Regions from separate parts of the Cupriavidus sp. TMH.W2 genome, predicted to be linked through region 1. Evidence: predicted binding sites of a transcription regulator. Region 1 holds the regulator's gene; each other region holds the start of a gene.
What was found. Region 1 encodes LexA, which represses DNA repair genes until DNA is damaged. Its sites were predicted from a motif close to ACTGTATNNNNATACAGT; they were not measured.

Region 2: ACREYQ_RS01610 (ATP-dependent helicase) is a predicted target of LexA. The motif match lies at 1,109-1,126, and genes of this name have one in related genera.
Region 3: imuA (translesion DNA synthesis-associated protein ImuA) is a predicted target of LexA. The motif match lies at 1,169-1,186, and genes of this name have one in related genera.

What each region holds. Positions count from the first base shown of each region.
Region 1 is NZ_CP193792.1:2,085,152-2,087,348, reverse strand. Features, by position in the region: gene ACREYQ_RS09580 (hypothetical protein) at 1-200, shown strand, start outside; gene ACREYQ_RS09575 (hypothetical protein) at 240-410, opposite strand; gene lexA (transcriptional repressor LexA) at 525-1,178, opposite strand; gene ACREYQ_RS09565 (asparaginase) at 1,434-2,197, shown strand, end outside.
Region 2 is NZ_CP193792.1:344,160-346,356, reverse strand. Features, by position in the region: gene ACREYQ_RS01620 (SoxW family protein) at 1-367, shown strand, start outside; gene ACREYQ_RS01615 (TlpA disulfide reductase family protein) at 479-1,015, shown strand; gene ACREYQ_RS01610 (ATP-dependent helicase) at 1,158-2,197, shown strand, end outside.
Region 3 is NZ_CP193796.1:34,223-36,419, forward strand. Features, by position in the region: gene ACREYQ_RS33535 (Y-family DNA polymerase) at 1-507, opposite strand, end outside; gene imuA (translesion DNA synthesis-associated protein ImuA) at 434-1,138, opposite strand; gene ACREYQ_RS33545 (Abi family protein) at 1,517-2,197, shown strand, end outside.

The sequences.
Region 1 (2,197 bases):
TCAACTATCCGGCAAAGAACCAGACTGAGATCCGCATCGGCCAGACTACGTCTGGTGGCGAATACCAATACGCCTACCTGATTTCGCTGACAGCGAAGCCGGATGGCACCGCGCTGGAGTTGCGCAAGAGCGATACGTGGTTTCCGCAACTGACGCCGACGGAACTGGAAGCTGAAACCAAGGCGTGCGCGCGTAGCTGAGGGCAGGGCCACCAGCCGCGCGGACCGCACCCGCAAATTTCAGGCCGCCAGCTTGTCGGCGGATTCGAGTTCAAGCATGCGGCAGATCGCCGCCATGCTGCCGACCATGGTACGGCGCTGCGCCCCCTGGTAGACGCGTACGCCTTTGCTCTGGCGGAACGGCACGGGCTTGACCGGGCGACGGGCGGCGACGTGGTGGATTTGCGGCATGGTGGCACCTCTTTTAGGCAAAGCGGGGTCAACACCCGGCAAGCCGGGCGGCGTCTGCAAAGCAATGGAAGCGGGGTGGGCCCGCGCAGGCGGATCGCCTGCTGTGGTGCCCGGCTAGAAGCCGGAAGATCGGATCAGCCCGACGGCGATGCCTTCCAGCGAGAACTCTTCGCCGGGCTCCACGATGATGTTGGTGAAGTCCGGGTTCTCTGCAATCAGTTCAATATGGCCGCCGCGCCGCTGCAGGCGCTTGACCGTGACGTCATCGCCCAGGCGCGCCACCACGATCTTGCCGTTGGCGGCTTCGCTGGCGCGGCGCACCGCGAGCAGGTCGCCATCGAGGATGCCGGCGTCGCGCATGCTCAGGCCGCGCACGCGCAGCAGGTAGTCGGGGCGTTCGTCAAACACCGAGGCGTCGACCTGGTACTGCCGGTCGATATGCTCGGCGGCGAGGATGGGGCTGCCGGCGGCCACGCGGCCCACCAGCGGCAGCGTCAGCTGCATCACGCCGGCCATCGGCAACGAGAACTGGTCCGGCATTTCCGAATCGCTGCGCGCCACCTTCAGGCGAATGCCACGCGAGGCGCCCGGCGTCAGTTCGATCACGCCCTTGCGCGCCAGCGCCCTCAGGTGTTCTTCGGCGGCATTGGGGGAGGAGAAGCCGAACTCCGCGGCGATTTCGGCGCGCGTGGGCGGAAAGCCGGTGCGGCGGATCGTGTTGCGGATCAGATCGAAAATCTGCTGCTGCCGGGGTGTCAGGGTCGCCATGGGATCGCCGTTCCGTGCGGGGCCGCGGGGAATGTCGGGTCATGGATCTGCCGATCCCTTATCCTGCATCCGGCGGGCCAGGCACTGTATGTTTAAACAGTATGCTGTGATTTTATACAGTATCAGCCTGAGCGCAAGCAGAATTTTTGAGGCGGCTCGCATGGACCGGAGGCGCGTTGGCTGCGCCAGCCCGCGGCAAGGCAGGCGTGCCCGTTACAATTGCCGCTCATCGTTCCCTGTTCCCTGCGCTCCCCCATGACCCAATTGCCTCGTATCGTCGTGCTCGCCACCGGCGGCACTATTGCCGGAGCGGCCGGCAATCCCGCCAGCAGCGCCCGCTACCAGGCGGCGACCGTGCCGGTGTCGTCGTTGCTGGCGGCGGTGCCCGCGTTGCAGTCGGTGGCCCGGGTCGAGGCCGAGCAGGTGGCTCAGGTCGACAGCAAGGACATGACCTTCGCACTCTGGCAAACGCTGGCGGCACGGGTGCAGCACTGGTCGGCGCTGCCCGATGTCGCGGGCATCGTGATTACGCATGGCACGGACACGCTGGAAGAAACCGCGATGGCGCTGCATCTGACGCAATCGTGTCCGGTGCCCGTCGTGATGACGGCGGCGATGCGCCCGTCGACCTCGCTGTCGGCGGACGGGCCGCTAAACCTGCTGGATGCGGTGCGCGTGGCCGCCCACCCCCAGGCGCGCGGCAAGGGGGTGCTGGTGGTGCTGAACCAGCAGATCCACGCGGCACGGGATGTGGCCAAGGCCCATACGTCGGCGGTGGATGCTTTTGTCTCGGCCTGCGGACCGCTGGGTTTCGTGCAGGACGACTATGTGCGCTTCGCCCGCGCGCCGCGTGCGGCATGGACGATCGGGCCGATGCCCGCGGCGTGGCCGGTGGTGGAGATCGTGGCGAGCTACGCCCAGCCGGGCAGGGTGGCCGTGGATGCGCTGGTGCAGGCGGGGGTTGCCGGGCTGGTGGTGGCGGCCGCCGGCAATGGCTCGGTGCACGACGTGCTGGCCGC
Region 2 (2,197 bases), 1.7 Mb from region 1:
CGCCCACGGCACCGAGGCCGCGCGCCGCGGCGAGCCGCTGGTGGTGCTGGTGTCGATGCCGGGCTGCGGTTATTGCGACGCCGTGCGCCGCAACTACCTGGGCCCGCAGGCCGCTGCCGGCGAGATTGCCGTGCGCGAGCTCGACATGACCGCCGACACCCCGCTGCGCGATGCCGACGGCAGCCTGACCACGGCGCGCGACTGGGCCCGGGCGCACCAGGTGCGGGTGGCGCCCACGGTACTGTTCCTGGACCGCCAGGGCCGCGCCGCCGCCAGCCCGCTGCCCGGCATGCAGCCGGATTTCTACGGCGCCTACCTGGAACAGGCGCTGGACCAGGCACGCGCCGCGGTCGCCTCCCGGCACTGAAGTGACTGAAGCGCTTGCGACGGATTGCCGCAGCCGGGCCCCGCGCAGCGCGCGAACGCCCGCGGCATTAGAATGTCCCATTGCTGACCGAACCTGCCTGCCCCGGATGCCATGACCACTGCTGCCCCCGCCACCCAAACCTCCCGCAAGCCCTGGCCCATCGTCGCGGCCGTGGTCGTGCTCGCACTGCTGGGCTGGTTCGGCTATCGCGCGCTGTCGCCGGCCAACGCCGTGCCCCCCGCCACGTTCACGCTGCTGTCGGGCGAGAAGGTCAGCACCGCCGACCTCAAGGGCAAGGTCTACCTGATCAACTTCTGGGCCACCAGTTGCGCCACCTGCGTCAAGGAGATGCCGGACATGGTCCGCACCTACGAGCAGTTCAAGGGCAAGGGGCTGGAGTTCGTCGCCGTGGCGATGAACTACGACCCGCCCATGTATGTGATGAACTATGCCAAGACGCGCGGGCTGCCGTTCAAGGTGGCCATGGATTCCGACGGCGCCGCGGCCAAGGCCTTCGGCAATGTGCAGCTGACGCCGACCACCTTCGTCGTCGACAAGGACGGCCGCATCCTGAAGCGCTATGTGGGCGAGCCCGAGTGGGATGCCCTGCACAAGCTGCTGGACGGCGCGCTGGCAAAGTCGGCGTAACGGTCCTGACAGCAAATGCAGCGAAAAGGTGCTCATCGAGCACCTTTTTTTGTTTTTACGTCCGATCGTCAGCGCGGCAGGTTGCGCGCCAACCCTGTATGGATATACAGTTGGCGCCAGCCTTTTTCCGAGCGTTTCCCCTGTGACCCTGGACCTTGCCCCCGCCGCCGACCTCGCGGCCCCAGAAGCCGACGCGGTCCCCGCCTACCTGTCCCGGCTCAACCCGGAGCAGCGCGCCGCGGTGGAGCACGGCAGCGACGCGCCGCTGCTGATCATCGCCGGCGCCGGCTCGGGCAAGACCAATACGCTGGCGCACCGCGTCGCGCACCTGGTGCTGGGCGGGGCCGACCCGCGCCGCATCCTGCTGCTGACCTTCTCGCGCCGCGCCGCGGCGGAGATGGGACGGCGTGTCGAACGCATCGTCGACCAGGCGCTGGGCACCCAGACCGGCGCGGGGCGCGCGGCGCTGCAGTGGTCCGGCACCTTCCACGCCATCGGCGCGCGCCTGCTGCGCGAATACGCCGAGACCCTGGGCCTGTCGCCCGCCTTCACCATCAGCGACCGCGGCGATGCCGCCGACCTGATGCACGTGGTGCGCCACGACCTGGGGCTGTCCGAGACCGCCAGCCGCTTCCCGAAAAAGGAAACCTGCCTGGCGATTTACTCGCGCGTGGTCAACACCCAGGCGCCGCTGGAAGATGTGCTCAAGCAGCAGTTCCCACGCTACGCGATGTGGGCCGATGCGCTGCGCACGCTGTTCGCCGGCTATGTCGAGGCCAAGCAGAAGCAGCATGTGCTGGACTATGACGACCTGCTGCTGTACTGGGCGCAGGCCATGGCCGAACCCAGCATCGCGCAGGACATGGGCGCGCGCTTCGACCATGTGCTGGTCGACGAATACCAGGACACCAATGCGCTGCAGGCGTCGATCCTGCTGGCCATGCGGCCGGATGGGCGCGGCCTGACCGTGGTGGGCGACGACGCGCAGTCGATCTACGCCTTCCGCGGCGCCACCGTGCGCAATATCCTCGACTTCCCCGCACAGTTCACGCCGGCCGCGCAGCAGGTCACGTTGTCACAGAACTACCGCTCGACGCAGCCGATCCTGCAGGCCGCCAACGCGGTGATCGGGCTCGCGGCCGAGCGCTATACCAAGGACCTGTGGTCCGAGCGCGCCTCGGC
Region 3 (2,197 bases), on a different replicon from region 1:
CGCCGGCAGGCCTGTGACCTGGCGCTCGAGGGAATGGTGGGACAGGGCCCGGCCGCCGCCTGCGCGGGCCAGCAGCCAAGCGCCTTGCGCGGTCGGGGCGCAGCCGGTCACTGGCGTCATGCCCAGCGCCCGAGCCGTTTCTCGGACGCGGCGCACGAGCTTCCGGATACCACCAAATAGCCGCAGGCTCGCTGATACATCCACGAGGACGCAGGCCTCCTCAGCCTCGACAACATTGGGCGAGAACTGAAGCAGGGCGATCGCGGCGCGCCGCAGGCCTTCGGCTTCCTTATCCTGCGCACGGTCGAAAATGAGAGTTTGGGGCGCCATGGTCAGCACGCCCCCGCGGCGCATGCCAAGGCGAACGCCGGCACGGGCGGCCATTGGGGTCATGGCACACACCTTCTCGCTTTCCAGCACTGCCGTCGGCAGCTCAGTGGACCAGCTCGGCCGGAACACTTCGAGTGGTAGCGATGGCAGGCGTAGACAGATCCACAGGCGCAACATGGCGATGGAGGAGGCTCGGCGACGGCTCGAGCCGGATGAACAGTGGTGCGTCCTGCTGGGGGCCGCGCCGCTTGAGAAAGAGCACCTCGATGCCGCCTGCAGCCGGGCTGATGGAGAGCCGTAGCGTTGCCGGCGAGGCGTCGCGCGCACAGGCGGCCGGGCGCATGAGGCAGAAGAGGGTTTCGCCCGACTGCGCGGCCAGGTGCAGACGGCGCAGCGAGTCTGGACGGATATGCTGCTGCCATAGCAGCACGGCGCCGCAGGTCCCGGCGCGCAGCATCTGCTCAGTCGCCCAGAGCGTGTCGGCCGTCTTCTGCCCCCGGATCCACAGTAGCTGCTGGGCCGGAACGCCCCAGTTCGAGAGGGCGAGCGTCTGCGGAGTGTGCGGCGGCTGTATCAGTGCAACCGGCCGCGCCGCCGCAGCGAGGAGTGCTGGGCGCAAAAGGCGCAGCTCCCCCACGCCAGGCTGGCGCGCAAGCAGTTCGATCAGCGTGCCCACCGGCCAACCGCCGCCAGGCAGCTCGCTGGCCAGCTCCGGGTAGCCGGTGGGCAGCGTGCGGCCAGGCGCCCTCGCCAATTGCGAGGCGCGCCAAAGTGCAGGGTGGATGGTCTCCGGGTTTGGGGCAGACATGATCGTTTGAGCTGTATGTCCATACAGTGTACTGTATGTTTATACAGTAGCAATGTAACGTCGCAAAATACGCCGAATAGAGCACACCGTAAGTGCTGAGTGGCCTACTCGCACGTTAGATCTGCCTCCGTTCCGGCTGCCGGCCGAAAGCGGGATGTTGACAAGGCCATCAAAGAGACTTACATTTGCCTCAACAACGCCCACACGGCACCGACCACACAAAGCGAGAACTAGGTTCTCGCGGTCGGGCTGTGTGGGCTTTTTAACGTCCACGCAATCCAAATTGCCATCCCCGGTGACTGCGCGTCGAGTGAGTGGAGTGCCGCCAGCAATCCCGTATCGACCGAGCGACGACAAAAAGAATGAGGGGTCTCTCCGATGTTGTACAAGCTTATCGAGGTGGGCCGTCGGGTAGCACAGACGTATCAGGCCTCACGGAATTGGGCGCGTTTCCATAAGACGCATTCACATCTCGTCGAATACAACAAGCCGTATAAGACCCCGAGCGATCTCGCACGTAAGCTCCATCAGCAAGGGCTGCATATAGCTGATAGGAGATTTGCAGAGCTTACGATTTTTCGTGAGAATTACTTCCGATTCAAGGCATACGCAATCCCGTTCTTAGATAAGACGACGGATCAATTTTTCCACGGAACAAGTTTTAACGATTTATACAATCTTTACTGCGCCGATCAGCGAATGCGCGATTTCTTACTTCCGATTCTCGCCACGCTAGAGGTGAGAATTAGAGCGGTTATCGATAATGTCGTCACGTCAACGACGAGGGACCCATTTTGGCACCTCGATCAGTCGCTTTTTCGGAGCTATGCCCCTGTTGGGCAAGCCCTAAAGAAAGCGCAGGATCGCTTCAGCAAAGGAAAGCAGGAGTTCGTGCAGCATTATCGAGAAAAATACTATACGAAGAAATCATACAATAATAGGCACTGCCCACCTTTCTGGATTATTTCCGAGATACTTACATTGGAGCAGCTTACGAGCTGCTGCAAGAGTTTAAATAAAGAGCATCCTGCGTTCTTTGTCTCGCAGGGAAAAAATCGC